Regions from separate parts of the Rhodoferax sp. GW821-FHT07F03 genome, predicted to be linked through region 4. Evidence: predicted binding sites of a transcription regulator. Region 4 holds the regulator's gene; each other region holds the start of a gene.
The links. The regulator FNR, encoded in region 4, switches genes on or off when oxygen is low (the NO sensors DNR and NnrR bind a similar motif). The targets are predictions, from matches to a motif close to TTGATNNNNATCAA.

Region 1: AC07R0_RS21970 (potassium channel family protein) is a predicted target of FNR. The motif match lies at 4,998-5,011, and genes of this name have one in related genera.
Region 2: AC07R0_RS12680 (fatty acid desaturase) is a predicted target of FNR. The motif match lies at 5,136-5,149, and genes of this name have one in related genera.
Region 3: clpB (ATP-dependent chaperone ClpB) is a predicted target of FNR. The motif match lies at 5,463-5,476, and genes of this name have one in related genera.

The regions. Positions count from the first base shown of each region.
Region 1 is NZ_JBWKQM010000015.1:118,078-125,897, forward strand. Features, by position in the region: gene AC07R0_RS21950 (putative bifunctional diguanylate cyclase/phosphodiesterase) at 1-1,617, shown strand, start outside; gene moeA (molybdopterin molybdotransferase MoeA) at 1,627-2,982, opposite strand; gene mobA (molybdenum cofactor guanylyltransferase MobA) at 2,979-3,593, opposite strand; gene moaA (GTP 3',8-cyclase MoaA) at 3,586-4,695, opposite strand; gene AC07R0_RS21970 (potassium channel family protein) at 5,048-5,488, shown strand; gene AC07R0_RS21975 (OmpA family protein) at 5,553-6,044, shown strand; gene AC07R0_RS21980 (sodium-translocating pyrophosphatase) at 6,114-7,820, opposite strand, start outside.
Region 2 is NZ_JBWKQM010000007.1:222,143-229,962, forward strand. Features, by position in the region: gene AC07R0_RS12660 (M20 family metallopeptidase) at 86-1,570, shown strand; gene AC07R0_RS12665 (YidB family protein) at 1,640-2,107, opposite strand; gene fba (class II fructose-bisphosphate aldolase) at 2,207-3,271, opposite strand; gene pyk (pyruvate kinase) at 3,553-4,986, opposite strand; gene AC07R0_RS12680 (fatty acid desaturase) at 5,249-6,355, shown strand; gene AC07R0_RS12685 (OmpW/AlkL family protein) at 6,484-7,074, shown strand; gene AC07R0_RS12690 (ABC transporter ATP-binding protein) at 7,140-7,820, opposite strand, start outside.
Region 3 is NZ_JBWKQM010000023.1:25,406-33,225, reverse strand. Features, by position in the region: gene AC07R0_RS25220 (malonate decarboxylase subunit epsilon) at 1-206, shown strand, start outside; gene AC07R0_RS25215 (diguanylate cyclase domain-containing protein) at 604-2,457, shown strand; gene AC07R0_RS25210 (hypothetical protein) at 2,492-2,773, opposite strand; gene clpB (ATP-dependent chaperone ClpB) at 2,773-5,373, opposite strand; gene AC07R0_RS25200 (hypothetical protein) at 5,571-6,146, shown strand; gene dapA (4-hydroxy-tetrahydrodipicolinate synthase) at 6,371-7,270, shown strand; gene AC07R0_RS25190 (molybdenum cofactor biosynthesis protein MoaE) at 7,275-7,757, opposite strand; gene AC07R0_RS25185 (isoaspartyl peptidase/L-asparaginase family protein) at 7,815-7,820, shown strand, end outside.
Region 4 is NZ_JBWKQM010000010.1:164,684-172,503, forward strand. Features, by position in the region: gene ccoN (cytochrome-c oxidase, cbb3-type subunit I) at 1-800, shown strand, start outside; gene ccoO (cytochrome-c oxidase, cbb3-type subunit II) at 813-1,523, shown strand; gene AC07R0_RS16855 (cbb3-type cytochrome oxidase subunit 3) at 1,539-1,676, shown strand; gene ccoP (cytochrome-c oxidase, cbb3-type subunit III) at 1,695-2,609, shown strand; gene ccoG (cytochrome c oxidase accessory protein CcoG) at 2,619-4,058, shown strand; gene AC07R0_RS16870 (FixH family protein) at 4,080-4,352, shown strand; gene AC07R0_RS16875 (hypothetical protein) at 4,365-4,613, shown strand; gene fnr (fumarate/nitrate reduction transcriptional regulator Fnr) at 4,591-5,310, opposite strand; gene hemN (oxygen-independent coproporphyrinogen III oxidase) at 5,457-6,839, shown strand; gene AC07R0_RS16890 (sulfite exporter TauE/SafE family protein) at 6,842-7,528, shown strand; gene AC07R0_RS16895 (creatininase family protein) at 7,539-7,820, shown strand, end outside.

The sequences.
Region 1 (7,820 bases), on a different contig from region 4:
ATCCTGAAAGACACGGCAGGACCCAGCCAACTGCAACTGGTGGTGGATACGCCACCCACGCAGCACACCCAGAAGCAAACCAGTCAGCTTCTGCTGCTGGCCAACGCGTTGGTGCTGGTCGTGTTGGGTGCTCTGGCGGTGGTCTTTCTGCTCGATCGGCTGGTTCTCAAACGCCTGGGCAAGTTTGCCCAGCTGGCGCGCAGCCAGCGCAGCACCGACCCGGCGCTGATGCGACAGTGGCCGGTGCAGGGCCATGACGAGCTGGACGAGCTGGCCTTGTCACTGAACACCATGATGGCTGCGCTGGGCAAGGCGCGCTCTGGCCTGGAGCACGATGTCCGCACCGATGCCCTGACCGAGCTGGGTAACCGCCGCATGCTGCATGAACAGTTGGACCAACTGCTGGCCATGCAGCAGCGCCAGCCGGGCCTGACCCTGGCGGTGCTGCTGATCGACCTGGACGACTTCAAGCTCATCAACGATTCCCTGGGCCATGCAGCCGGCGACTTTTTGCTGACCAGCATTGCCCGTTCGTTGGAAAAGCTGATCCGTACCAGTGACGTGGTGGTGCGCCTGGGGGGCGACGAGTTCGCCTTGCTGTACGTGGCCCAGGGTGATGAGCTGGGTGTGCGGCACTTTGCCGAGCGGGTGCAGGAGACGATTGCCCAGACCCGGGAATACCAGGGCTCCTACCTGACCGTCAGCTGCTCCATGGGTATTTGTTATGCCCACGGCACCTCGACGAACAAGGACGACCTGCTGCGCAACGCCGATCTGGCCATGTACGACGCAAAGCGGGCGGGCAAGGGCCGCTACAGCTTTTATAGCGAATCGATGCTGGGCAATGTGCAGGAACGCATGCTGCTGGAGCAGCGGCTGCGCGAATGTCTGCGTTTGGATGAGTTGGAGGTCTGGTTCCAGCCCATCGTCGATGCGCGTACCGGCGCAGCGCCCATGATGGAGGCCCTGGCCCGCTGGCCGATGGACGGCGGCTTCTGTCCGCCCGACAAATTCATCCCTATCGCCGAAGAATGCGGTTTGATCGTGGCCCTGGGCATGGCGATTGCCAACAAGGTTGCTGCCGCCTTGCCGGCGCTGTTGGCGCAAAACCCGTACACGGTGGTGAACATCAACTTGTCGGCCAAGCAGCTCATGGTGACCACCCTGGTGGAAGACATGTGCGAGCTGCTGGACCGGCAGGGCATACCCCGTTCCTGCGTGCATTTCGAGCTGACCGAGTCGGCCGTGGCCAAGGACGCAGAATTGGCCGAGCGCCAGCTGCAGCTGCTGGCCGAAGCGGGGTTTCATTTGCATCTGGACGACTTTGGCACCGGCTACTCGTCGCTGCACCGCCTGCAAAGCCTGCCGTTCTCCACCCTCAAGCTGGACCGCTCCTTTGTCACCTTGCTGGGGCGTGGCGATGCGCATATTGCCAAGGTCATCATGGCCCTGGCCGGCGAGCTGGGTGTGGGGGTGATTGCCGAAGGCATAGAAACCGAGCAGCAGCGCGATGCGCTGATAGCCCTGGGCTGCCACTGGATGCAGGGCTACTGGTTCGCCCGGCCCATGCCATTGCCGCAGATGCTGGACTGGCTGAAGAACCGGCCAGGAGCTTAGAACACGTTCCTAGCCCTCTAGCAGCATCACGTCTACGGCATCGCCCTCGGCCACATCGCCCTGCGCCTCGGGCAAGACCACCAGCACGTCGGCCTGCACCACGGAGCTGAGGATGCCCGAGCCCTGGTTGCCCACCAGGCGCACACCGCACTGGCCATTTTCGGTGCGGCACAGCGTGCCGCGTGGGAATTCGCTGCGGCCTGGCCGTTTGCGTATGGCCTGCATGCTGCGGGCCCGTAATAGAGGCTGTGGGGCAGCGTGCGCGGGGTTGCAGCCCATCATCTGCAGCAGCACTGGGCGTACCAGTACCGTAAAAGCCACCGCCACTGCGACTGGGTTGCCAGGCAGGCCCAATAGCAGAGCGTCGGATTTGCTGCGTTTTTCATAGCTGCCAGCGTAGGTATTATCTGCACCAGAGCCGTTTTTTTCTTGTAATTCTTGCAAGGCACCTGCGCGGATGCGGCCGACTGCCATGGGCCGGCCCGGGCGCATCGCCAGCTGCCAAAACACCACATCGCCCAGTGCGGCCATCATGTTGCGTGTGTGGTCGGCATCGCCGGTGCTGACACCGCCGCTGGTGAGAATCGCATCGGCCTGCCGGGCTGCCTGGGCCAAGGTGGTTTGCAGCTGGGCTGGGTCGTCGCGCACCACGCCCAGGTCCAGTATCTCCACGCCCAGCCGGGTCAGCAGGCCAAACAGGGTGTAGCGGTTGCTGTCGAATACGGCGCCGGCCCGAGGCGCCTCGCCCGGGCTGAGGATTTCATCGCCGGTGGAGAAGTAAGCCACCCGCAGCCGGCGGTACACCCTGACCTGAGCCAGGCCCAGGCTGGCCAGCAGGCCCAGGGCCGCAGGGGCCAGGCGGTCGCCCTGGTGCATGGCGGCCTGGCCTTGCTGCACGTCTTCACCGGCCAGGCGGCGGTTGGCACCCCGCCGCAGCTGGCTGGGGTCGAAATGGATGCAGCCAGCCTGCAGCTGCACGCGTTCATGCGGCACCACGCTGTCCAGACCCGGCGGCATGGGCGCACCGGTCATGATCTTCAGGCACTGGCCTGCGGCGATGGGGGTGGACCAGGTATGGCCTGCGAGCACCTGGCCGACCACCTGCAGTGACAGGGTCTGGCCGCCCTGCAGCTGTGCGCCGTCGAAGGCATAGCCGTCCATGGCCGAGTTGTCGTGCGGCGGTACGCTGACGGGGGACACCACGTCCGCCGCCAGTACCCGGCCCAGCGCCTGCAGGATGTCCACGGTTTCTGTCTCAGTCACCGGTGTGGCCAGGGCTGACAGAAAGGCCTGGGCCGCCGGCACCGGCAGGTTCAGCGGGTTGTAGCCGGGGATGGTGGCCGCAATGGCGTCGGTAGTCTTCATCGTTCCAGGCCGCGTAGCTCGGCCAAGGTGTTCGCATTGGAGAAAGCCTGGGCGTCGTCGAATGCCACTGTGGCCGTACGGTGCTGGGCCAGCCAGACGGCCACTTTGCGACCGCCTTGCTGCAGATACTGCGCCAGGCTGGCGTGCATGTCGCTGCGCATCAGGCAGAACACCGGCTGGCTGCGCAGGCTGCCACTGGGGTCTCTGGATGCAGCCACGGCCATATCGGCCTGGTCCGCCAGCAATGCAGCGCCCAGGCGGGCCACCAGGTCGGCGGGGAAGAGCGGGGCATCGCAAGGCACGCAGGCCAGGTAGGCCGTGGGGCAGTGGGCCAGGCCGGCCAGCATGCCGGCCAGCGGGCCAGCATAGTCGTCTTCCAACTCGGACTCGGCATCGGTCCACACCGGGATACCAAAGGCCGCATAGTCGGCCAGATGGCGGTTGGCGCTGAGCATCAGGCTGCCCACCTGCGGTCGTAGTCGGGTCAGCGCGTGTTGGGCCAGCGTCTTGCCTTTGAAGGCCTGCAGGCCCTTGTCCAGGCCGCCCATGCGCGCACCCTGGCCGCCGGCGAGCACCAGTCCGGTGACGTCTTGCAACGCCAACTCAGCCACCGATGTAACTCATTTCCACCCGCCGCGCCGCCGGGCCGGTGTCGGCTGCCAGGCCCGAGCGCAGCTCGGAATAGCGGTCACTGCGGCCTTGCCAGATGCCGCGCAGGGCGTTGCCGAGCTGGGTATCGTTGGCGCCGCTGCGCAGCAGGTCGCGCAGGTCATGGCCCTGGCTGGCGAACAGGCATAGGTAGACGCGGCCGTCGGTGGACAGGCGGGCGCGGTTGCAGTCCCGGCAGAAGGCCTGGGTCACGCTGCTGATGACGCCCACCTCGCCGCTGCCATCGGCGTAGGCCCAGCGCTGCGCGGTTTCGCCGGGCGCACTGGGCGCCAGCGCCCGCAGCGGCCACTCGGTTTGCAGCGTTTGTATGACTTCGGCCGAGGGCACGACCTGGTCCATGCGCCAACCGTTGGTGGCGCCCACGTCCATGTATTCGATAAAGCGCAGCACCATGCCGCTGCCCTTGAAGTAGCGGGCCATGGGCAGGATTTCATGCTCGTTGGTGCCGCGCTGCACCACCATATTGATCTTCAACCCGCCGCCTGCTCCCAGGCCGGCTTTGTGCGCGGCTTCCAGCCCGTCCAGCACGGTGCGCACCGGAAAGTCCACATCGTTCATGCGGCGGAACACCGTGTCGTCCAGGCCGTCCAGGCTGACGGTCAGGCGTTGCAGCCCGGCATCTTTCAAAGCCTGGGCCTTGCGTGCCAGCAGGGCGCCATTGGTGGTCAGGGTCAGGTCCAGCGGCTGGCCATCGGGCGTGCGCAATGCGGCCAGTTGGGCGACCAGCACCTCGATGTTCTTGCGCAGCAGGGGTTCGCCGCCGGTCAGCCGGATCTTGCGCACGCCCTGGGCCACGAAGATTTGCGCCAGGCGGGTGATTTCCTCGAAGCTCAGCAGCGCGCTGTGCGGCAGATAGGGGTAGTCCTTGTCGAACACTTCCTTGGGCATGCAGTAGCTGCATCGGAAGTTGCAGCGGTCGGTCACGCTGATGCGCAGGTCGTGCAGCGGGCGCCCCAGTTGGTCGGCCAGCGGCCCGGCTGTGGGGGCGAGGCTGCTCGGCGCGAGCTGGCGCTGGTCTCGCAGGGGAATGACACGGCGTGGCATTTAAATCGGCTGGGCAAAGTGGGGCTCAGCGGCCGAGGGCGGCACCAAGCGCGTCCTTGCCATGGGCGGCCTGCCAGCGCGGAGCGCAAGCCGGGTCCTGGCAAGGGGTACAAAGGTCGTGTTCATGGAGTTTCCGATTGTGCCAGTGCCTGGCTGGGCTGCCAGATGTCAGCAGCGCTGCCCGGGCTGTCTGCTGGGATCTGCAGTAATAGTGGTGATGCTATAAATTTAGTAGCTTATAGCGCAGGTGGAACGAGCGCAAGGGGCATATTTCCCATATAGGTTTGTGGACATCTCAGTTCTTGATCTGGATCAAGCCGCCTGTCCGGTGCAGCGCTTCCAATGTAGCGCTATGCGACGTGTACGAGCGCGCCATTTCTTCATCACCCGACGCGGGTTGTGGTATTCGCTGGCCTTGGGCTTGCTCATCATGGGCCTGGGCGGGGCGGGCTTTTGGCTGCTGGAGCCGCGCGTGCATACCTTTGGCGACGGCCTGTGGCTGGCCTTTACCACGGCCGCCACGGTGGGCTACGGCGATATGGTGCCGAGCACCCATGCGTCCCGGTTTTTCGCGGTGATCGTGGTACTGCTGGGGCTGGCGATTTTGTCCCTGGTGACCGCTTCGGTGGCCGCCATGTTCGTGGAGACCGAGGAGCGCCAGATTGAGCGCGATCTGCTGCGGGAAATCGCAGCGCTGCACAGCGAAGTGCGCGAGCTACGGCAATTGATACAGGCCCAGCATGCCCTTTCCCCCGGCACAGAGGGCTCCGTCCGGCAGGCGCCACCAAGCTAGGAGAGCCGGCTTGCGTCACGCCAGCCCTCTACAATCGCGCCACATTTTTTGGAGAGCTTTCACCATGTTTTCTTCGGACAAAGACGATAGCCAGAGCGCTGCATTCGTAATTCTGTTTGCCGTTGTGGCTGCTGCCGTGGCCTTTGCGATTGGCATGGGCATCTACAAGACCCACAGTGCCAAGCCCAAGACTGCGCCCGCAGTGCAAGAGGTGCTGGACGTGGAAGGTGCCAGCGTGAAGGTGGAAAACGGTGTGGTCAAGTTCTACTTCGCTACCGCCAAGGCCGACGTGGCCCAGGGCGCCGATGTGGCGCTGGCCGAGGTGGTCAAGCTGGCGGGCGAGGGCAAGAGCCTGCGCATCAGCGGCTTCCATGACGCCACCGGCGACCAGGTCAAGAACGAAGAGCTGGCCAAGTTGCGCGCCTTTGCCGTGCGTGAGCTGTTGGTAGGTCTGGGTGTGGCCCAGGACAAGATCGAACTGGTCAAGCCTGAAGCGCTGACCGGCTCTGGCAGCAACGCCGAAGCACGCCGCGTGGAAGTTGTCGCGCTGCCCTGAGCTTCTCGTTAGACGCAAAAAAGCCGCAGTGCCCATGGCGGGCGCTGCGGCTTTTTACATGGTGGCGCCTTATTTGCCGCCGTGGATCTGCATCACCAGCGGCACGATCAGCAGGGCCACGATGTTGATGATCTTGATCAGCGGGTTCACCGCCGGGCCGGCCGTGTCCTTGTAGGGGTCGCCCACGGTGTCGCCGGTGACGGCGGCCTTGTGGGTTTCCGAGCCCTTGCCGCCGTGGTGGCCGTCTTCGATGTATTTCTTGGCGTTGTCCCAGGCGCCGCCGCCGGTGCACATGCTGATAGCCACGAACAGGCCGGTGACGATGGTGCCCATCAGCAGGCCACCTAGGGCCGCAGGCCCCAGCAGCAGGCCGACCAGGATTGGCACTACTACCGGCAGCAATGAGGGGATCATCATTTCCTTGATCGCCGCGGTGGTCAGCATGTCGACCGCCTTGCCGTATTCGGGCTTGGCCGTGCCTTCCATGATGCCCTTGATCTCGCGGAACTGGCGGCGCACTTCGACCACCACGCTGCCGGCGGCGCGGCCCACGGCCTCCATCGCCATCGCCCCGAACAGGTAGGGGATCAGGCCGCCGATGAACAGGCCGATGATGACCATCGGATTGCTCAGGTCGAAGGTGATCTTGCTGCCATAGGCATCGAGCTTGTGCGTGTAGTCGGCAAACAGCACCAGTGCGGCCAACCCGGCCGAGCCGATGGCATAGCCCTTGGTGACGGCCTTGGTGGTGTTGCCCACGGCGTCCAGCGGGTCGGTCACATCGCGTACGCTCTTGGGCATCTCGGCCATTTCGGCAATGCCGCCGGCGTTGTCGGTGATCGGGCCGTAGGCGTCCAGGGCCACCACGATGCCGGCCATGCTCAGCATGGATGTGGCGGCAATCGCAATGCCGTACAGGCCGGCCAGGTGGAAGGCGGTCCAGATGGCGATGCAGACAAAGATCACCGGCCAGGCGGTGGAGCGCATGGACACGCCCAGGCCTGCAATGATGTTGGTGCCGTGGCCGGTGGTCGATGCCTGGGCGATGTGCTGCACCGGCGCGTACTGCGTGCCGGTGTAGTACTCGGTGATCCACACCAGCGCGGCGGTCAGCACCAGGCCGACGGCGCAGGCGCCATACAGCTTCATGGCTGCGCCCGTGCCGCCCAGCGCGTTGTCGGGCACCAGGGCTTGGGTGACGAAATAGAAGGCGATCAGCGACAGCACGCCGGCCACCGCCAGGCCCTTGTACAGCGCTGGCATCACGTTCTTCATGCCAGGCGATGCCACCACGAAGAAGCAGCCGATGATGGATGCCACGATGGACACCGCACCTAGCGCCAGCGGATACACCACGGTGCTGGCGCCGCCGCCGGTGGCCAGCAAGGCGCCCAGCACCATGGTGGCGATCAGCGTGACCGCATAGGTCTCGAACAGGTCGGCAGCCATGCCCGCACAGTCGCCCACGTTGTCGCCCACGTTGTCGGCGATCACCGCCGGGTTGCGTGGGTCGTCTTCCGGGATGCCGGCTTCGACCTTGCCGACCAGATCCGCGCCTACGTCGGCCCCCTTGGTGAAGATGCCGCCGCCGAGGCGGGCGAAGATGGAGATCAGCGACGAGCCGAAGGCAAAGCCGATCAGCGGGTTCAACCGGGCTGCGGTGGGGGCGCCGTCCGGCACCAGAAACCAGTAGAAACCCGTCACGCCTAGCAGACCCAGTCCCACCACCAGCATGCCGGTGATGGCACCGCCGCGGAACGCCACGGTGAGCGCCGG
Region 2 (7,820 bases), on a different contig from region 4:
GCACCCAACCGGGCAACAAGTGCCACGGCTGCGCTGGCGCTGGCATTGTGGTGCAATACGGCTTTTGCTGCCTGCAGGAACTGCCATGAATGCCCGCGTCGCTCCTTCTACCCTCAATCCGGCACAGGCCCTGGCCCAGGTGAGCCAGCGCTGGGACGAGACCATCGTGCCGCAACTAAGTGACTACATTGCGATTCCGGCCAAGTCACCGGCTTTCGATGCCGATTGGGCGGCCCACGGCCACCTGGAAACCGTGCTGCGCAATGCCGCCAGCTGGGTCGAAGCGCAGAAGGTAGAAGGTCTGAAGCTGGAAATCATCCGCATGGAAGGGCGCACACCGGTGCTGTTCTTCGAAGTGGCCGCCAGCCAGACTGCAACACAACAAACTGTGTTGATGTATGGCCACCTGGACAAACAGCCCGAATTCAGCGGATGGCGCAACGACCTGGGGCCGTGGACGCCCAAATACGAAGACGGCAAGCTCTACGGCCGGGGCGGTGCCGACGATGGCTACGCCATCTACGCCAGCATTGCTGCCGTGCAAGCGCTGAAAGAACAGAAGCTGCCGCACCCACGCATCGTGGGCTTGATCGAGACCTGCGAAGAAAGCGGCTCCTACGACCTGCTGCCCTATGTGGATGCGCTGCGTGCGCCCGACAACAACCGTCTGGGCGATGTGGCCCTGGTAATCTGCCTGGACTCGGGCGCCGGCAACTACGACCAACTGTGGCTGACTAGCAGCCTGCGCGGCATGGCCAGTGGCGTGCTGAAGGTGGAGGTGCTGACCGAAGGCATCCACTCCGGCGATGCCAGCGGTCTGGTGCCGTCCAGCTTTCGCATCATGCGCCAGGTGCTGGACCGGCTGGAAGACAGCGCCACCGGCCGCCTGCTGCCCGCCAGCTTCCACTGTGAAGTGCCTGCCGACCGGCTAGCCCAGGCCCAGGCCACCGCCGCGATCCTGGGCGATGAAATCTACAAGCGCTTCCCCTGGGCGCATTACGACTGCGGTGGCGCCACGACCTTCGCCCTGCCCACCACCACCGACCCGTTGCAAGCCCTGCTGAACCGTACCTGGGCACCGACCCTGAGCGTAACCGGCGCCGAAGGTCTGCCAGAACTGAAAAACGCAGGCAATGTGCTGCGCCCCTACACCGCCTTCAAACTGTCGCTGCGCCTGCCACCGCTGGTCGATGCGCCGCAAGCCGTACAAGAACTGAAAACCCTTCTAGAAGACAACGCGCCCTACCAGGCACTTGTTACCTTCCACCCCGAAGGCGCCGCTACCGGCTGGAACGCGCCCAGCACCGCACCCTGGTTCGAACAAGCGCTACATGCAGCCTCGCAAGCCCAATTTGGCGCGCCCTGCGGCTACATAGGGCAGGGCGGCACGATACCGTTGATGAATATGCTGTCGCAAGGCTTTCCGACAGCCCAGATGATGGTTTGCGGCGTGCTGGGCCCAAAAAGCAATGCCCACGGCCCGAATGAGTTCCTGCACGTACCCTACGCCAAAAAGCTCACTGCAGCCGTAGCACAGGTGGTAACCAGCTTCGCAGCGCAAGCCGTTTAGGCCGCTGTAGCGGCCTGCAGGTTTATATACAAAAACGACCGCCAGCGCAGGTAATACCTGCGCGAGCAGTTATAGTTTTTGTAGCATTCCGCTCAGCGCGCCCATCAGGTCACCACTGTCGCCCAGACCTTCTTGCGGAGCTTGCCCGGCAGGGGTGAGATGGTCTACCAGGCCTGGTAACACCTGGGCCAGTTGGCCGGCTACCTCGGACGGGTCCACGCCCAACTTGGCCGCCAGACCAGACAGCGCATCCGAGCCCAGCACGCTGGAGAGTTGATCGGCCGAAATGGGCAGGTTCTGCCCGGTTCCGATCCACGAACCCACAACATCGCCCAAGCCGGCTTGTTGGAATTTCTCCACCAGGCCACCCAAGCCACCGAGCTGGCTGTTATTGCCCAGCATGCCGGTCACCGCCTGGATCAGTTGAGGGTTGCTGGCCAGCATGCCAATGATGCCGCCCAACCCGCCGCCCTGGGGCTGTTGTTGCTGTTGGCCGTTGTTCAAAACCGCGCCGAGAACCGAGTCAAGTAAGCCCATGGTGTTTCCTTAGAAGGAGTTGAGTCTGCCTGCAACCGCAGCGGTCGCAGGCAGATTGTCGGCGATACTGCCTCCTGCGTCCCCGGGCTACAGGGTGCTTCAGTGCACCACTTGGGCCAGGCGTCCCTCGGCGTAGTGGCTGGCCACCACCACCAAATTGTCGCCCTTGATGCTGGCGGCTTGACCTTCGCAGCCGAACTCCAGGTAACGCTGCTTGCACAGCTGCTTGGCGGCTTCGCGTGCGGGTTTAAGGTAGTCGCGCGGATCGAACTTGTCGGGGTTTTGTGTGAAGTACTTGCGGATGGCTGCCGTCATGGCCAGGCGCACATCGGTGTCAATATTGATCTTGCGTACGCCGTACTTGATGGCTTCCTGGATCTCCTCCACCGGCACGCCATAGGTTTCCTTCATGTCGCCGCCGTGTTCGCGGATGATGGCCAGGAACTCCTGCGGCACGCTGGAGCTGCCGTGCATCACTAGGTGGGTGTTGGGAATACGGCGGTGGATTTCCTTGATGCGCGAGATCGCCAGAATATCGCCCGTGGGCTTACGGGTGAACTTGTAGGCGCCATGGCTGGTACCGATGGCGATCGCCAGGGCATCGATCTGGGTGCGCTTGACGAAGTCTGCGGCTTGCTCAGGGTCGGTCAGCAGCTGGTCCATGGTCATGGTGGCATCGGTGCCGTGGCCGTCTTCCTTGTCGCCCTTCATGGTTTCCAGCGAGCCCAGGCAGCCGAGCTCGCCTTCCACGGTCACGCCCACCTTGTGGGCCATGGCGGCCACCTTGGCGGTAACTTCCACGTTGTAGTCGTAGCTGGCGATGGTTTTACCGTCGGCATGCAAAGAACCATCCATCATCACCGAGCTGAAACCCAGGTTGATCGCGCCCTGGCACACGTCAGGGCTTTGGCCGTGGTCCTGGTGCATGACCAGAGGAATGTGCGGCCAGGTTTCCAGCGCCGCCTGGATCAGATGCTTGATGAAGGGCTCACCCGCATATTTACGCGCACCCGCGCTGGCTTGCAGAATGACGGGAGCACCCACTTCGTCCGCAGCCGACATCACGGCCTGGACTTGCTCCAGATTGTTGACATTGAAAGCCGGGATGCCATAGCCGTTTTCGGCGGCATGGTCCAACAATTCACGCATAGAGACGAGTGCCATAGGGTGCTTCCAGAGAGTTAAGAATCAGGACAAGGCGGCCAATCGAGGCTGGTACGGATACCAATTTCTCCGTAACCGCTTGGTAACTCTGTTAATTTTAGCCTTGCCCCTGCGCCAAAGGATTCGCAAAACACGGGCCAACCCTGGCAAACACCCGATTTTTTCATTTTGAAACAACAGTTTTACAGCCGAACTAAACCTGCTGGTGTCTGGAAACACAAACGCCCGCATGAAGCGGGCGTTGGACCGGGTTAAAAACCCGGCGGCAGGGCGGGAGAGGTTTAGCCGACCTGGCAGATCTTCAGCATATTGGTGCCGCCAGGAGCACCCATGGGTTCGCCGCAAGTAATGGCGTAAATGTCGCCGCGCTGTACGATGCCGCGCTGCGTCAAATGGCGTTCAGCCTGGCCCAACGCCGTGTCACGGTCGCTGCTGGCGTCCATCAGCAAAGGCAGCACATTGCGGTACAGGCACATCTTGCGCTGGGTGGCCAAGCGCGGCGTCAGGGCATAGATAGGCACGTGGATACTGTGGCGGCTCATCCACAAGGCGGTAGAGCCGCTATCGGTCATGGCAACAATCGCCTTGGCACCCAGATGCTGCGCGGTGAACAATGCGCCCATGGCGATGGACTGGTCGATGCGTTCAAAAATCTTGCCCTTGAAGTCGGCTTCCAGCTCGCCATATTCGGCCTTTTCGGCTTCGTGGCAGATATTGGCCATCTCCAGCACGGTTTCCAGCGGAAATTTGCCGGCCGCGGTTTCCGCGCTGAGCATCACCGCATCGGTGCCGTCCAGCACCGCATTGGCCACATCGCTGACCTCGGCACGGGTGGGCACGGGGTTGGTGATCATGCTTTCCATCATCTGGGTGGCGGTAATCACCACCTTGTCGCTGGCACGTGCCATACGGATCATGCGTTTTTGCAGCGCTGGCACGGCGGCATTGCCCACTTCCACAGCCAAGTCGCCGCGCGCCACCATGATGCCGTCGCTGGCATCCAGAATCGATTGCAGCAGCGGAATGGCTTCAGCTCGCTCAATCTTGGCAATCATGCCGGGTTTGTGGCGGTATTCGGCAGCAGCCACATTGCACAACTGGCGCGCCATTTCCATGTCGGTCGCGTTCTTGGGGAAGCTGACGGCCACGTAATCGGCCTGGAAAGACATCGCGGTCTTGATGTCTTCCATGTCCTTGGAAGTCAGCGCCGGCGCGGTCAGTCCGCCGCCTTTTTTGTTGATGCCCTTGTTGTTGGACAGCTCACCGCCGAGGTTCACCACCGTGTGCACGGCTTCACCGCGCACAAACTCCACGGTCATGACGATCAGACCGTCGTTCAGCAGCAGTACGTCGCCAGACTTCACCTCGCGTGGCAACTCTTTGTAGTCCAGGCCTACGCCATTGATGTCACCGGGCTCGGCGCGCGCAGCGTCCAGCACGAATTTCTGACCGGGCTCCAGCATCACCTTGCCTTCGGCGAACTTGGCAACGCGGATCTTTGGACCTTGCAGGTCGGCCATGATGGCCACTTCGACGCCCGCGCGCTTGGCGGCCTCACGCACCATCATGGCGCGATCAATATGGTCTTGTGCCTTGCCATGGCTGAAATTCAGCCGCACAACGTTTACGCCTGCACGGATCAGTTGCTCCAGGATTTCCGGGCTGTTCGAGGCTGGGCCCAAGGTGGCAACGATTTTGGTAGCAAGGCGGGGCATGGGATAAGTCTCCGGATATGTAATTTAGTTTCGATTTTTACATGAAACAAGTTACCAAAAGGTTACAGCCTGAGCCCCCGTCAGCGGGCACTAAGCTATTGCCATTCGGCTCGCTCAAATTGGGCGCATCAACTCTATTGCACACAGTATTGATCCTGGTCAGAGGCATTTCACCCCGCGCGGTTAGCATCATGGCACGCAACTTTTGCGTGTGCCGCCGCCACTACGTGCCGCGTGTAGATTCCTGACCCGTGTTTTCCCTATGACCTCTTCCATCCACAGTACGCCCCTCCTTCCGAGTCCGCTCCCTCCGGGCGAGCCACTGCCACACCGCAAAGTCATACGCTCCTGGCTGATTCCACTCTCCCAGCGTACAACCCTGAGGGCCTTGTTCCTGCTCGCGTTGGACTACGCCTTGCTCGCGGCGGCACTCAGTGCCACCGTTCTGCTGGCATCGCCATGGCTGAAGCTGCTGTGCGGTCTGGCAGCGGGTTTCGTGATTGGGCGTCTGTTCATCATCGGCCACGATGGCTGCCATCAAAGCCTGACGCCCCACCGCCGCCTGAACAAATGGCTGGGGCGCATTGCCTTCCTGCCGTCGCTGACGGCCTATAGCTTGTGGGATGTAGGCCACAACGTGGTGCACCACGGCTTCACCAACCTCAAGGGCGTGGACTTCGTCTGGGCGCCGCTGACACCCGAGGAATACCAGGCCTTGTCGCCCCGGCAGCGCTTTATGCAGCGCATCTACCGCAGTGGCTGGGCACCGGGCCTCTACTACATCGTGGAGATATGGTGGCGCCGCATGTTCTTTCCTAGCAAGTCCAGCATGGGCACGCAGCGCACCATCTTCACCTGGGATTGCGTGCTGATTTCCAGCTTTGGACTGCTGTGGCTGGCAGCCATTGCCACGGCCGCACTGGTGACGCAGCAATCACTGGCCCTACTCATTGCTACCGGCTTTGTCGTACCACTGCTGTTCTGGTTCTCCATGATCGGCTTTGTGGTTTATGTGCACCACACCCACACCAAGGTGTCTTGGCATGGCGACCGCGCCACCTGGGCCAAGGCACAGCCTTTCGTATCGACCACGGTGCACCTCACCTTCTCGTTCCAAATTGGCGCACTGATGCACCACATCATGGAGCACACGGCCCACCACGTGGACATGAGTATTCCGCTGTACCGTTTGAAAGAAGCCCAGAGAACGCTGGAAGAACTGCTGCCGGGACGCATCATCGTCCAGGCGTTCTCCTGGCGCTGGTACTTTCAAACCGCTCGCAGCTGCAAGCTATATGACCTGACGCGCAATTGCTGGACCGATTTTGCCGGCAACTCCACCAGCACCCCACGCCACGCCCCGACCTGAATGGGCCCACATTTGATATAGCGCAAGCAGGGCCCGCAGCCACTTTGACCGGGCGCAAAGTGGCCAGCGATAACCTCTTTTGTAATCAGGGCTGGGAATATCCCCGCTACCGTGATCGAAAGAAAATCATGAAAAAGACCCTGCTTGCTGCCGCCCTGTGTGCCATGGTTTCGGCCTCGGCTTTCGCCCAATCCGCAACCGAGGGACCTTGGCTGGTACGTGCACGTGCCGTGTACCTTCAAAGCAGCAATGGCGACAGCACACCGCTCTCGCTGAGCATCAATGACAAATGGCTGCCCGAAGTAGACATCAGCTACTTCTTCACGCCCCAGATCGCCGCCGAGCTGGTGCTGACTGTTCCACAAAAGCAAACCCTGAGTGCCGGCAACACCGCGATTGGCAGCTTCAAGCACCTGCCGCCCACACTGACGCTGCAGTACCACTTCAACACCGCAGGCTTCAAACCTTATGTGGGTGCGGGCCTCAACTACACCCGCATTAGCGCAGTCAATCTTCCAGCCGGCGTCGATGTGGATCGCAACAGCTTTGGCCCCGCGCTGCAAGCGGGTGTGGACATCCCGCTGACCAAAAATATGTATTTGAATTTTGACGTGAAAAAGGTCTACATCCGCACCGATGTGAGTGCCGGCGGCGCCAAGCTAGGCACCTTCAAAATTGATCCGGTTCTGTACGGTGTCGGCCTGGGCTGGCGCTTCTAAGCCCCCATGAAAAAGCGCCTATCAGGGCGCTTTTTTCTTGACAGAAAAGCCTGCCGCGCCGCAGCTCAATCCTCGGACTGCTCTGGCAAGGTCAATCGACCCGTGTGGTAGTCATAGCTGTAGACCTCGCCATAACGCCCCCATTCGATGGCCACCTCCAGCACGCGCTTGGCCTTGTCGGCCTCCATGAACTCCTCCAGCAGATCCAGAAAGCGCTTTTCGGTCAAGCTTCCAGAAGGCTCATCTTCCAGGCTGCGTCGGATATGCGCCGCCAGAGGCACGTGGGTCAGCAACTGCTGGCCGAAAATTTCCTGCTTTTGGGCCTGATCCGCCTCCACATAGTTGCGCCCCAGCGCGGTCAGCATGATGTCGCCCTTGTCCACATGGGCCAAACCCAGCATGCCCAAGGCCTCGTAAGTGGGGAACAGCTCTTCGTCGGCCAGCTCGGACTCCTCGGCCAATTGCGGCAAATCAGCATGGCCGTCAAACGGTGTATCGGCCAGCAAGTCCAGCACCCCTTCGATGCGGGTAATGTCAGTTTCCGGCAAGCGATAGCCCAGATGCAAGGTGGTCGGCATGCCAGGCGCCACTTCTTGTGCCGGACGCATGGTCATCAGGCCATAAACCTCGTCGATCAAGGCTCGGACTTCGACCCCGTCCACATCGCGCGGGCGCGGCAAATCAATCTTCACCTCGACACGGATACGGCCCGGGTCGCTGGACAGGATGATGACGCGGTCGGCCAT
Region 3 (7,820 bases), on a different contig from region 4:
CGCAAATCGCTCAAACCGTGCGCTGGGATGAATGCATGGACAACCTGCATGCACGGGGCGTGCGCTGTGTGCTGGAGATAGGCCCGGGACAGGCATTGGCACGCATCTGGAACCAACGCTACCCTGACGTGCCGGCACGCGCCTGTGATGACTTCCGTACGGCGCGCGCGATCATTCAGTGGGTGCAAAAACACAGCAACGCTTAAAACATTTTTACGATTTATTTGGAATCAAAAACAGATCGTATACACCTGCTTGGCAAGCCGTTCTCCACATACTTTTCAGCAGAAGAAATCCCTGCAAAACCTGCAGGCGCAAGCTTCAAATTCGGCGAATATGTCCACGAATACGCCACTTTTGCACTTTTTTCACTCGAAATGTATACAAAATAAAAGCTGAAGTGCAATTTTGAAGTAACAGAGTTTTTCAGCCCCTTGTCGCAGGCAGAATCGCAGCACTCCGGTATTTCACATACCTATATTTGTGCAAACTTTTACCCGCCCAGCACTTCTGCCAAGCCACAATAGATGGAGGCATTTGAGCCCTGTTTCCGCAAACCCAACGTTCTTCTATCGCAGGCTGCCCATTCGGATGTTTCCAACCATGCGATTTCCATCCCCCTTTGCGCTGTTGCTCGCGTTGCTAGCATGCTGCGCACTCAGCTTCGGGTATGCCGCCACGCCGCCCATCGCAGAGCAGGACTTCACCGACGCCTACTCCAACCTAACGCCCATGACCTCCGTGCTGGTCGATCCCAGCCGCGAGCTCACGCTGGCGCAGATCCAGCAGCAAGATAACCAGCAACGCTTCAGCCCTCTGGCCAACCAGGGGCGCACCAGCAATTTTGGGCTGACCCGTTCCGCCATCTGGCTACGCATTCAGCTGCCGCTGCAAGACAACGCTCCCAGCCAGTGGATGCTGGAAATCGCGGCACCGATGCTGGACCAGATAGACCTGTTCTATACCAGCCGCGAGAAGGGCACCGAGCACCTCCGATCCGGCGACCAGATGCCGTTTTCACAACGGCCGCTGCCGCACCACAACCATGTGTTTCCGCTGCAACTGACCCCAGGCCAAAGCCAAACCCTGTACCTGCGGGTGACATCTGAGGGTAGCCTGTCCATACCATTGCAGCTTTGGCGCCCTGCAGCCCTGGCCCAGGCTGACCATGCAAGCTATGGCGCGTTCAGCCTGTATTTCGGTCTGCTGCTGGGCTTGGTGATGTACAACTTGCTGCTGTACGTCTCGCTACGCGACAACATTTATCTGAGCTATGTAGGCTTTGCCACCGGCATGGTCTTCGGCCAACTGGGGCTGACCGGCTTTGGTGAAGAATTTATCTGGCCCAACACACCATGGTGGGGCAATATTGCAGCCCAGTTCAGCATGTCGGTAGCTGGTTTTTTTGCTGCCCTGTTTGCGCGCCAGTTTCTGGGCACGGCCATGCGGGCACCGGTGGCGGACAAAATACTGCAAGGCTTGGCCGGATTGATGGCCCTAACCGCCGTCTGCGTACTGACCCTGCCCTACCATCTGTGTGCCTGGCTGATCAATATCGACGGAATCCTGTTTACCTGTGTGCTGGTCGGTGTCAGCATCCACTGCCTGCTGCAAAAACACTTGGGGGCACGCCACTTCAGTTTTGCCTGGGGCACCCTGCTGCTGGGTGTGCTGGTCACCGCCCTGCACAACCTGGGCTTGCTGCCCTCCCACCCCTTCATCACCCATGCCATGCTGATCGGTTCGGCGGTGGAAATGCTGGCGCTGTCCTTCTCGCTGGCCGATCGCATCCACACCAGCCGCCGCGAGGCCTCTGAAGCCCAGGCGCGCGCCTACCAGAGCGAGCTGGCTGTACTGAACAGCCTGCGCGAAAGCGAGCGCAAGATCGAAGGCCGGGTACAGGAACGCACCCGTGAGCTGGAGAAAGCCAACCACGAGTTACGCCTGAACGAAGAGCAACTGGCCTTGCAGGCCCACCACGACCCGTTGACAGGCCTGGCCAACCGCAAGCTGCTAGGCGACCGGCTGAACGTCGCCATGGAGCATGCCAAACGCAACCAGCAAGGCTTCGCCGTGCTGATGCTGGACCTGGATGGATTCAAACCTGTGAACGACCGTTACGGCCATGCAGCCGGCGATACCGTGCTGCAGTCCGTGGCCCTGCGGCTAACCTCCACCGTGCGCGGCGTAGACACGGTGGCACGCGTGGGCGGCGATGAATTTGTGCTGATACTCGATGCCGTGAGCGATGGCAACACCATGATGTCTATCGCCCGCAAGGTCCGCGACGTCTTGAACACCCCCATCACACTGGACACAGGTGAAATGGTGCAGATCGGCACCAGCATAGGCCTGGCGATTTACCCGGTGGACGGCAGCAACGTGGAAGAGCTGCTGACCGCCGCCGACAACGCCATGTACGCCACCAAAAACTCGCGCTACGCCAGCCTGCAGTAAACACAGGTATTTGGCGCGGCTGCGGCCACGCCACTCAGGGTGGCGAAACCTTTTTCACTTCCACGTCCGTAACGTCAGCGACCTCGGGCGTGCCGCTGCTTGCACGCGGACGCTGCGAGAATCGGTCCACCGTGCGCGCCACATCTTTCCAGCCGGCCGAGTACATGCGCATGGGCGCCACGGGCTGCCCCGTCAGACGAGCCCAAAGGCTACGCAGCAACCACAGCAAGGCAATGCCTGACAGCACCAGCAAGGCGCTGGCGATGAAAACCAAGGCCAGCATCCATACAAAAAGCCGCCAGACAAACTGCCCCATCAAGCGGCCACCTTGCCGAAGCTGAATTGACCCGGCGCCTGGATCGGGTCCACGTCCACCGGAATCACATCCTTGGGCGCAAAGCGGCCCTCCAGCAGCAGCTTGGACAGCGGGTTCTCAATGCGCTGCTGGATCGCACGCTTCAGCGGTCGGGCGCCAAACACCGGGTCGAAGCCGACCTTGGCCAGCTCGGCCAGCGCCGCAGGCGAAACCTGCAGTTCCAGGTCCATCTTCGCCAGCCGGGCCTGCAACACCTTGATCTGGATCGCGGCAATGGCTTCGATATTCTTCGCGTCCAGCGCATGGAACACCACGGTCTCGTCGATACGGTTCAGGAATTCGGGGCGGAAGTAGTTCTTCAGCTCGTCCTGCACCGCGTCCTTGATGTCCTCGTAATCCTGACCCACCATGTTCTGGATGATGGGCGAGCCGATATTGCTGGTCATCACGATCACCGTGTTCTTGAAGTCCACGGTACGGCCCTGTCCATCCGTCAGGCGGCCATCGTCCAGCACCTGTAGCAGCACGTTGAACACGTCGGGGTGGGCTTTTTCCACTTCATCCAGCAGCAGCACGCTGTAGGGCTTGCGGCGCACGGCTTCGGTCAGATAGCCGCCCTCCTCGTAGCCCACGTAGCCGGGCGGCGCACCGATCAGCCGGGCGACGGAATGCTTCTCCATGAACTCGCTCATGTCGATGCGCACCAGGTGGTCTTCGGAGTCGAACATGAAGCCGGCCAGCGCCTTGCACAGCTCAGTCTTGCCCACGCCCGTGGGGCCGAGGAACAGGAAGGAGCCGGTAGGCCGGTTCGGGTCAGACAGGCCGGCGCGCGAGCGGCGGATGGCATTCGCCACGGCGGTGATGGCCTCGTCCTGGCCGACCACGCGGTCGTGCAGCTTGACCTCCATCTGCAACAGCTTGTCGCGCTCACCTTGCATCAATTTGCTGACCGGAATACCGGTGGCGCGCGCCACCACTTCGGCAATTTCCTCGGCGCCGACCTGGGTACGCAGCAGGCGCGGCGCGCTGGTCACGCCCTTGCTGGACTCCTTGTCCTGCGCTTCCTTGAGTTGCTTTTCCAGCTCGGGTAGCTTGCCGTATTGCAGCTCGGCCACCTTGTTGAAATCGCCCTTGCGGGTCAGCTCTTCGATCTGGAACTTCAGCTTGTCGATGGCTTCGCGCACATGCGCGCTGCCCTGGGCCTGGGCTTTTTCCGACTGCCAGATTTCATCGTAATCGGCGATTTCCTTTTGCAGCTTGACGATCTCTTCCTCGATCAGGCTAAAGCGCTTGATCGACGAGTCGTCCTTCTCGCGGCGCACGGCTTCGCGCTCGATCTGCAGCTGGATCAGCCGGCGGTCCAGCTTGTCCATGACCTCGGGCTTGGAATCCATTTCGATCTTGATCTTGGCCGCAGCCTCGTCGATCAAATCGATGGCCTTATCGGGCAAGAAGCGGTCGGTGATGTAGCGGTGGCTCAACTCGGCCGCGGCCACAATGGCCGGGTCGGTGATGTCCACGCCATGGTGCACTTCGTACTTTTCTTGCAGGCCGCGCAGGATGGCGATGGTGGCTTCCACCGTCGGTTCGCCGACCAGGATTTTCTGGAAACGGCGTTCCAAGGCCGCGTCTTTTTCGATGTATTTGCGGTACTCGTCCAGGGTGGTTGCACCCACGCAGTGCAGCTCGCCACGCGCCAGCGCGGGCTTGAGCATATTGCCGGCGTCCATCGCGCCCTCGGCCTTGCCGGCGCCGACCATGGTGTGCAGCTCGTCGATGAAAACGATGGTCTGGCCTTCGTCCTTGGCCAGCTCTTTCAGCACGGACTTCAGCCGTTCTTCGAATTCACCGCGGAACTTGGCTCCGGCCAGCAGGGCCGCCATGTCGAGCGACAGCACGCGCTTGCCTTTGAGCGACTCGGGTACCTCGCCGGCCACGATGCGCTGGGCCAGGCCTTCGACGATGGCCGTCTTGCCCACGCCGGGTTCGCCGATCAGCACCGGGTTGTTCTTGGTACGGCGCTGCAGTACCTGGATGGCACGGCGGATTTCGTCGTCGCGGCCAATTACCGGGTCCAGCTTGCCCATGCGGGCGCGCTCGGTCAGGTCCAGGCAGTATTTCTTCAAGGATTCACGCTGGCCTTCGGCGTCGGCGCTGTCTACCTTGTCGCCGCCACGCACCGCGTCCACCGCGGCTTCCAGCGATTTGCGGGTCAGGCCGTTGGCGCGCACCAGCAGGCCAAAGTCGGACTTGCTGTCGGTCAGCGCCAGCAGGAACAATTCGCTGGATACGAACTGGTCGCCGCGTTTGATGGCTTCCTTCTCAGCGCCCTGCAGCAGGCTGATGAAATCGCGGCTGGGTTGCACCTGGTCTTGCCCGTGCACCGTGGGCAGCTTCTTCAACGCACCCTCGGCGGCGGCCAGCAGGTTGGGCACATTCACGCCCGCACGCTGCAGCAGCGCCTGCGGGCCGTCGTCCTGGCGCAGCATGGCGGCCAGCACATGGGCCGGTTCGATATAGCCGTGGTCGGCACCCAGCGCCAGGCTTTGTGCGTCGCCCAGGGCTTCCTGGAATTTGGTGGTGAGTTTGTCTTGTCGCATCGTGATCTCCAATACCGAGCTACGTGAGGAGAATATGGCCGATTTCAAGACCAAACGGCTGCTCCGCGCTGCCGCAACCTCGCCGGTATTTGATAAAAATCAAGCTCTGGCGCAGTAGTTATCTGCGCCAGCAGCTATCAAAAAAATAGCATCACTGTAAAACCAAGGCCCGCGGCCTGCGATTTAAAATTCGCGCCATGAACATCCACCAGCTCTCGGTCCGCTACCTGGAAGCGCAGGACCGGATACTGGTGCGCGTCAATACCCGCGAAGGCACAGAAATGCGCCTGTGGCTGACGCGCCGCCTGACCCTGGTGCTCTGGCCTACATTGAACCGCGCGGTGGTCGAGCACGCAGCCCGCCAGGAGGACCTGGGCAGCATGCAGCGTGACGAGGTCAGCAAAAAGATTCTGGCCGACTTCCGGCGCGAAGCCGTGCTGCAAGAGACCGACTTCGCCACCCCGTACCAGGATGCCGCCCTGCCCACCAGCTGGCCACTGGGCACCGAGCCCTTGCTGGTCACCGAAGTACGCATCACCCCCGAAGCGAATGGCCCGCTGAAAATCGCCTTCAACGAGCAGCTGCCCGAGCAGGACAATCCACGTGGCTTCCAGGTCGAGCTGGCGCCGCCGCTGGTGCACGGCCTGGTGCAATTGCTGGAACGCGCGCTGCACCTGTCCGCCTGGGGCCAGGGCCATGAGCTGGCCGGCAGCGCACAGGCCCAGGCGAGCGACATGCCGGACCCGGAAGAGCGGCCCAAGTACCTGAACTGAATACAATAACGGCATGCCTACCCGCGCACCACTCCGTTCCACACCGCTGCCCTGCAGCCGTGGCGGCGTGTCTGCCGGTGCCGCTAAAAAACCCCAGCTCATCTGACCGGAGCTGCGGTTCCGTCCTCAGATGAGCGATGGAACCGATACCTCCCCTCCCCCTTCGGCCCGCGCTCCTTTGACGATGGTTACCCCATCGGTCTGTTATCAACAAAGGATGCAGTGTGAGCGCTTCGAACGATTTCTCTGGCGATTTTTCTGGTTTATGGATTCCCCTGGTCACCCCGTTCCACCACGGGGCGGTAGACCACCCTGCGCTGGCCCGGCTGGTGAAAAACCTGCGAGGCAGCGGCATTGCAGGCTTCGTCGCCTGCGGCTCTACCGGTGAGGCAGCGGCCCTGGATGCCGATGAACAACAAGCTGTACTGGACACGGTACTGGAGGCAGCCCAAGGCCTGCCCGTAGTGATGGGCCTATCGGGCTACCACCTGCCCAAGATGCGGGGCAGCGTGGCCGCCACCAGCCGACAGGGTGTTGCCGGCCTGCTGCTGGCCGCACCTTGCTATATCCGCCCCTCGCAAGCCGGGCTGCTGCAGTGGTTCACAGCCTTGGCCGAGGCATCCGAAGTGCCGGTAATCATCTACGACATTCCCTACCGCACCGGCGCCACGCTGGAGCTGACCACCCTGCTGCAGCTGGCCCAGCACCCGCGCATCCAGGCCGTCAAGGACTGCGGCGGCGATGCAGCCAAGACGGCGGCCCTGATCGCCAGCGGTGCGCTGCAGGTGCTGGCCGGTGAAGACGCGCAAATCTTCAGCACCCTGGCCCAGGGCGGAGCGGGCGCCATTGCCGCCAGCGCCCATGGGCATACGCAGCGTTTTGTACAAGTCATGCAAGCCATTGCAGCAGGTGATCTGGCGCAGGCCCGCGCGCTGTGGCAGCCGCTGTTGCCCTGGATCAGCGGTCAGTTCGCCGAGCCCAACCCCGGCCCCATCAAGGGCTGGCTGGCCCGCCACGGCCAGATGCAAGCCGAGCTGCGCGCGCCGATGACGCCGGCATCCAGCGCCCTGGTGGACCGGTTGATTGCGCTGGAACAAGGTTTCCCCGCGCTGAGTCCGCTCTAACCGCTCAGGCGTTCTGCGCCTGTATGCCCCAGCGGGCCAGTGCTGCGTCGTCGCTGACCCGCGCATCCACCCAGCGCGCGCCGCTGGGGGTTTGTTCCTTCTTCCAGAACGGTGCCTGGGTTTTCAGATAGTCCATCAGGAACTCGCAGGCCTGGAAGGCCTCACCCCGGTGGGCCGAACTGACGGCCACCCAGACGATCTGGTCCAACGGCTGCAAAAGTCCCACGCGATGGATCACCTGGGCGGCGTAGATGTTGAAGCGGGCCAGGGCCTGGTCCACCATGGCCTCGATAGCACGCTCGGTCATGCCGGGGTAGTGCTCCAGCTCCAGGCTCAGCACCTCGCCAGCGCTGTCCGGGTGGAAGTCGCGCACTACGCCGACAAAGCTGCACACCGCACCCACGCGCCGGTCGTGCTGGCGCAAGGCGGCGATTTCGCTGCTGGGGTCGAAGTCCTGGGTCTGTATGCGTACACGGGGCGGGTTCATCGGGGCATTTTGCCAGCCACCATGGGATACAGTTTCTACCCTACCGACATTGAGGAGATGCGT
Region 4 (7,820 bases):
TCTTCCTGACGGCCGGCTTCCTGGGCATGATGTACTACTTCATCCCCAAGCAGGCTGAGCGGCCGGTGTACTCGTACCGCCTGTCCATCGTGCACTTTTGGGCGCTGATCTTCACCTATATGTGGGCCGGCCCACACCATTTGCACTACACGGCCTTGCCTGACTGGACCCAGTCGCTGGGCATGGTGTTCTCGCTGATCCTGCTGGCGCCTAGCTGGGGCGGCATGATCAACGGCGTGATGACCTTGTCGGGCGCCTGGCACAAGCTGCGCGACGACCCGATCCTGCGCTTCCTGATCGTGTCACTGTCCTTCTACGGCATGAGTACGTTTGAAGGTCCGATGATGGCCATCAAGACGGTGAACGCCTTGAGCCACTACACCGACTGGACCATTGGCCACGTGCATTCCGGTGCGCTGGGCTGGGTCGGCTTTGTGTCCATGGGCTCTCTGTACTACCTGATCCCGCGTATGTTTGGCGGCAAGAAGATGCACAGCGTGCCGGCCATCGAGCTGCACTTCTGGATGGCCACCATTGGCGTGGTGCTGTACATCGCCGCTATGTGGATTGCCGGTGTGATGCAGGGCCTGATGTGGCGTGCCATCAATGCCGACGGCACCCTGACCTACACCTTTGTGGAAAGCGTGAAGGCCACCTTCCCGTTCTATGTGGTGCGTGTGGCCGGTGGCGTTCTGTACCTGGGCGGCATGCTGGTCATGGCCTGGAATGTGTGGATGACCGCCATCTCCGGACGCTCGCAACTGGTGCCGGTCCCCAACACGTCGGTGGCCCACGCCTGAGGAATACAACCCATGTCTGACAACAACAAACCCGTGCCCTTCTTCTCGCACGAGAAGATCGAGACCAATAACTTCTTGATGATCGTGCTGATCCTGCTGGTGGTCGCCGTGGGCGGCATGGTGGAGATCGTGCCGCTGTTCTTCCAGAAGTCCACCACCGAGCCGGTCACCGGCCTGAAGCCCTACACACCCTTGCAACTGATGGGCCGCGACATCTACCTGCGCGAAGGCTGCTACGGCTGCCATTCGCAGATGATCCGCCCGTTCCGCGCCGAGACACTGCGCTACGGCCACTACTCGGTGGCGGGTGAATTTGTCTACGACCACCCGTTCCAGTGGGGCAGCAAGCGCACCGGCCCGGACCTGCACCGCGTGGGCGGCAAGTACAGCGACGAATGGCATCGCATCCACCTGCACAACCCGCGCGACGTGGTGCCCGAGTCGAACATGCCGGCCTACCCCTGGTTGGAAAAGGCCCTGCTGGACCCGACCGATGTGGCGCCGCGCATGAAGGCCTTGCGCACCGTGGGCGTGCCCTATACCGACGCCGAAATTGCCGGCGCAGCGGCCGAGGTGAAAGACAAGACCGAACAGGAAGCCCTGATCGCCTACCTGCAGGTGCTGGGCCGTGCGCTGTCTGATCAGTTGGCCGCGCAGGCCGCTGCCACGGCGCCCGCTGCTCCAGCGTCCGCCACGCCCGTTACCCCAGTTAACGCACCTTGATACAGAAAGCCCGCTATGGACGTCACCACCTTGCGCATCGCCGCCACGGTTGTCAGCTTCATCACTTTTGTTGGCATTTTGGTCTGGGCTTTTTCCAGCCGCAACAAAGCCCAGTTTGACGAGGCAGCACAACTGCCTTTCCAGCAAGACTGATTCCCAAGAGGATTTTGTATGAGCGATTTCACAAACAATCTCTGGTCGGTATGTATCGCGGCCATCTCGGTCGTCAGCATTGCTGCCTGCCTGCTGCTGCTTTGGATCACGGCCCGTAAAAAAGTGGCCTTCCAGAGTGACAACACCACCGGCCACGTGTGGGACGGCGACCTGCGCGAGATGAACAACCCCTTGCCCCGCTGGTGGGTGGGCTTGTTCATCTTGACCATCGTGTTCTCGATCGGCTACCTGGCCTTTTATCCCGGCCTGGGCGATTTTGCGGGCAAGCTGGGCTGGACCTCGGCCAACGAATACAGCGACGAAGTGAAGACCGCAGATGCGGCGCTGCAGCCCTTGTATGCCGATTTTGTGGCTCTGCCGCCCGAGCAACTGGCGGGTCGCGCGCCCGCCATGGCGATTGGCGAGCGCCTGTTCATGAACAACTGCGCCCAGTGCCACGGCTCGGACGCCCGTGGCAGCAAAGGCTTCCCCAACCTGACCGATGCCGACTGGCTGCACGGTGGTACGCCGGACAAGATCAAGGAAACCATCACCCATGGCCGCATCGGCCAAATGCCCCCGATGGCCGCCGCAGTGGGCACGCCGGACGACGTGAAGAACGTGGCCAACTATGTGCTGAGCCTGTCGGGCAGCCCGCATGACTCGGTGCGCGCCGGTCTGGGCAAGGCCAAGTTTGGTGTCTGCGCGGCCTGCCACGGGGTGGGCGGCAAGGGCAACCAGGCGCTGGGCGCCCCGAATCTGTCGGACGACATCTGGCTGCACGGTTGGGGCGAGGCCGCCATCATGGAGATGGTCAATAAGGGCAAGATCAACCAGATGCCGGCCCAGCAAGGCAAGCTGACCGAGGCCCAGATCCATGTGTTGACGGCTTACATCTGGGGCATGTCCAACAAGCCCGTGGCCAGCAAGTAGGAGCATGGTGTGAACACCGCCGCGCCCCGCAAGACCATTCCCATCGTGCCTGTGCCCGGAGCAGATGCCGATGAGGTGATGGTGTCGCTGTACGCGGCCAGCAAGAAGATCTACCCACGTTCGGTGCAGGGCCTGTTTGCGCGCTGGCGCTGGGCCATGGTGTTGCTGACGCAGCTGGTGTTCTACGGCCTGCCCTGGCTGCAATGGGGCCAGCGCCAGGCGGTACTGTTTGACCTGGAGGCGCGCCGCTTCTACATCTTTTCACTGGTGTTGTACCCGCAGGATTTCATCTACCTGACCGGGCTGCTGGTGGTGTCTGCGCTGTCCCTGTTTCTGTTCACCGCTGTTGCAGGGCGCCTATGGTGTGGCTTTGCCTGCCCGCAGACGGTGTACAGCGAAATCTTCATGTGGATAGAGCGCCATATCGAGGGCGACCGCGCCGCCCGCATGCGCTTGGATGGCGCGCCCATGTCGGCTAACAAGTTGGCCCGCAAGTCGGCCAAGCACGGCGCTTGGCTGTTACTGTCCCTGTGGACCGGTTTTACCTTTGTCTCGTATTTCACACCCACCTATGCGCTGCTGCAGGAGTCCATGAGCGGTAGCTTTGGTTCGTGGGAAGTGTTCTGGGGTCTGTTCTACAGCTTTGCCACCTATGGCAACGCCGGCTTCATGCGCGAGCAGGTCTGCAAATACATGTGCCCCTATGCGCGCTTCCAGAGCGCCATGTTCGACAAGGACACGCTGATCGTCAGCTACGACACCACCCGTGGCGAGCCCCGGGGCTCGCGTTCGCGCAAGGCGGACCCCGCGGCCCTGGGCCTGGGCTCTTGCGTGGACTGCACGCTGTGCGTCCAGGTCTGTCCCACCGGCATCGATATCCGCGAGGGCTTGCAGTACGAATGCATAGGCTGCGCCGCCTGCGTGGATGTGTGCGACGGCGTGATGGACAAGATGGGCTATGCCCCTGGCCTGATCCGCTTTGCCACCCAGAACGGCATGGCCCAGGGCTGGTCGGGCCGGCAGATACTACGGCGTGTGCTGCGGCCTCGGGTACTGGTCTACGGCACGGTGCTGCTGGTGTTGACGCTGGCGCTGCTGGGCAGCCTGTTGACGCGTACCCCGCTGAAGGTGGACGTGGTGCGTGACCGTGCCGCGCTATCGCGCATTGTGTCCGGTGGCCAGCTGGAAAACGTGTACCGCCTGCAGGTCATGAACGCCAGTGAAGTGCCGCAGCGCTACCGCCTTACAGCCCATGGGCTGGGCGGGTTGGTGCTAGCCTCGGACGAATGGGTGGACCTGGAGCCGGTAGCCTCGCGCTGGGTGGCGGTGCGCCTGCATATCCCTTACGGTTCTGTCGAACCGGGCTCTTACCCGGTATTCTTCGATATTCAGACTGCTGATGGAAGCACCAAGGTATCGGAAAAGTCCACGTTCTTTGTTCCCCGCTGACCATAACTCCAGGAGACTGCCATGCCCTCTCATGTATCTGCTACACCGGTGCCGCTGCCATGGTGGCGCTACGGCTATGTCTGGCTGGTGATTTCTGGCCCGCTGGCCGTGGTGGTGGCGGCCTTGGTATCGGGCTGGATCGCCATCCGCCAGCAGGACCCGGTGTTGGCCCAGGACTACTACCGCCAGGGGCTGGAGATCAATAAGACCCTGGCCGCCCAGGGTCCGCTGGCACCGGCCGAGCAGGGGCGCAACCATGCTGCGTCGCCGCCCGGCTCGGTGCGTACCAAGTAGCCGGAGGGCACTATGCAAAGCTTTAGGGTGGTAGGTGTGGTCTGGCCCGCGTTCCTGGGCGCATGCATACTGGAGATGCTGGTGTTTGCGGTGGTCGATCCCTACAGCCTGCAATGGCTGGGGCAGCCGCTGCCTTTGTCACGCCAGGGCGTGTACAGCCTGGCGTTCTTTGCGTTCTGGGCGGTGGCGGTGCTGGTGGGTTGCCTGACGCTGCTGGTGGGCCAGCCGGTGACAGTGCCTAGAGACAGGGCTGAAGATTGACGATGCGCTTGAGCGCTTCGGTGTCCAGGATGCGGATGTGGCGCTGCTTGACCTCGACCACGCCGTCTTCCACAAATTTGGAGAAGGTGCGGCTCACGGTTTCCAGTTTCAGGCCCAGGTAGCTGCCGATTTCCTCGCGCGTCATGCGCAAGATCAGTTCGGACTGCGAAAACCCGCGCGCATGCAGACGCTGCACCAGGTTCAGCAAAAAGGCCGCCAGGCGTTCCTCGGCGCGCATGCTGCCCAGTAGCAGCATCACGCCGTGCTCGCGCACGATTTCGCGGCTCATGATCTTGTGCACATGGCGCTGCAGGGAGTTGACCTCGCGCGAGAGCTCTTCAATGCGGTGGAAGGGCATTTCGCACACTTCGGCATCTTCCAGGGCCACCGCATCGCAGGTGTGGTGGTCGTTGACGATGCCGTCCAGGCCGATGATTTCGCCAGCCATTTGAAAGCCGGTAACCTGGTCGCGGCCATCTTCGGTGGTGACGGTGGTCTTGAAGAAGCCTGTGCGGATGGCGTACAGCGCCTTGAAGGTTTCGCCGTTATGGAACAACGCCGTGCCTCGCAGTACCTTTCGGCGCACTGCTACCAGGTCGTCAATGCGCTCTAGCTCTTCTTTGTTCAGGCCCAAGGGCATGCACAGCTCACGCAGGTTGCAGTTGGAGCAAGCGACTTTGATTGAGGTGGGGACCATGCGCAGAGTATGAACTTGATGGAGATCAATGGAGCTATTTGATGTATCTCATTGTCTCTGGTGCCATCTGCTGCGGTTTTGATCCACGTCAATGAAACAAGCGTGGCTTCGCGGCACATTCCAGTCATGCAACCTGACTGCCCGCCATGACCCGTGTTTTGCCCGAATTGTTACGCCGTTTTGATGTGCCTGGGCCGCGGTACACGTCCTATCCTACCGCCGACAGGTTTGTCGAGGCCTTTACCTGTGAGGACTATGGCCGGGCCCTGCAGCAACGCAATCAGGGGGCGGCAGCACTGAGCCTGCCCCTGTCGCTATATGTGCACATACCGTTTTGCGAGTCGCTTTGCTACTACTGCGCCTGCAACAAGATCATCACCAAGCGGCATGAGCGCGGAGCCGCCTATCTGCGCTATCTGGAGCGCGAAACCGCTCTGCACACCGCCCAGCTGGGCGAGCGGCGCAATGTCAGCCAACTGCACCTGGGCGGCGGCAGCCCTACTTTTTTGAGTGACGACGAGCTGGCCCAGCTGATGGCCATGTTGCGGCGCCATTTCGTGTTGGCCCCCGGCGGCGAATACTCCATCGAGGTGGACCCCCGCACCGTGGATGCCAAACGCCTGCAGGCCTTGGCCACCTTGGGCTTCAACCGGCTCAGCTTTGGGGTACAGGACTTTGATGCCGACGTGCAAAAAGCGGTGCACCGCATCCAGCCCGCGCAGCAAGTGTTCGAGCTGGTGGAGGTGGCCCGCACGCTGGGCTTTGAGTCCATCAATGTGGACCTGATCTACGGCTTGCCGCGGCAGACGCCGGCATCCTTTGCACGCACGCTGGAGCAGGTGGTAGAGCTGCGGCCCGACCGCATTGCCCTGTACGCCTATGCCCATCTGCCCGAGCGCTTCAAGCCCCAACGCCGCATTCTGGGCGCTGAGCTGCCGGCGGCGGCCGACAAGCTGTCCATGCTGTCGCAGGCCTTCGACACCTTTTTGGAAGCCGGCTATGTGTACATCGGCATGGACCACTTCGCCTTGCCCAACGACGCGCTGGCCATCGCCCAGCGCCAGGGCCGGCTGCACCGCAACTTTCAGGGCTACAGCACCCAGCCCGACTGTGACCTGGTCGGCCTGGGCGTGTCGGCCATAGGCCGCATAGGCGCCACCTACAGCCAGAACGCCAAGACCCTGGAGGAGTACTGCGACCGTATCGACCAGGGCCAGCTACCGGTGGTGCGTGGCCTGGCGCTGAACCGTGACGACCTGGTGCGCCGCGCCATCATCATGGGCCTGATGTGCCAGGGCGAGGTGCAGTTCGAATCCATCGAGCTGGCATTTCTGGTGGATTTCAAAAAGACCTTCGCCGCCGAGCTGGCGGCTCTGCAGCCATTGGTGGAGGCCGGCCTGGTGCAGCTGGAAGACAGCGGTATCCGCGTCACGGCCACCGGCTGGTTCCTGGTGCGCGCGGTGGCCATGGTGTTTGACCGCTACCTGCAGGCTGACCGCAATCGCGCCCGCTTCTCAAGAATCATTTGAACATGCAAACGGGCCTGGCCTGGACCGCACTGCTGATGGGCCTGGCCGGCGGTCCGCACTGCGCCGCCATGTGCGGCGCAGCCTGTGGCAGCCTGGGCCGTCTGGCCGGCGCGCAGCGGCCCTGGCTGGGCATGCTGCAGCTGCAGGCCGGGCGCCTGGTGGGCTACAGCCTGGCCGGTGCGCTGGCGGCCTGGGCGGCCGACAACCTGGCCTGGCTGGCTCGCCAGTCAACCGCGCTGCAGCCGCTGTGGACCCTGTTCCATGTGGCCGTGCTGGTCTGGGGCGGGACTTTGCTGGTTTTGGCACGCCAGCCGGTATGGGTAGACGGCATGGGCCGCAAGCTGTGGGCGCGCCTGCGGGCGAGCTCCGGCGGATATGGCTGGGCCTTTGGCGTGGGCGCGGCCTGGGCCTTCATGCCTTGCGGCCTGCTGTATTCGGCCCTGCTGGTGGCGGCCCTGAGCGGCGGGCCACTGGATGGCGCTTTGTGCATGGCCTTGTTTGCCGCAGGCAGCGCCATCACCCTTATAGCCGGCCCCTGGCTGTGGCTGCGCCTGCAGGCCTGGCGCAGCCCAAAGCGCAAGGAGTGGGGCATGCGCGCGGCAGGTGGCGCCCTGATGGCCGTGGCCTTGTGGGCCGTGGTGCACGACATGGATCCGCGTGTGGCCGACTTTTGCCGCAGCCTGTGGTGAAATTCACCGCATGCACGCTAAATCCTATTTCTGGGCCGACCTCAGCACCCGCGACTTCGCGCAGCTGGACCCGGCCCGCACCGTTGCCGTTCTGCCTGTGGCCGCTACCGAGCAGCATGGCCCGCACCTGCCCCTGAGTGTGGACACCACGCTGGTGGATGGCGTGGTGGCGGCGGCGCTGCCGCACCTGCCGGCCGATGCCTCGGTGCTGTTCCTGCCAACCCAGCAGGTTGGCTTCAGCCCCGAGCACCAGCGCTTCCCCGGCACGCTGACTTTGTCGTCCGAAACCGTC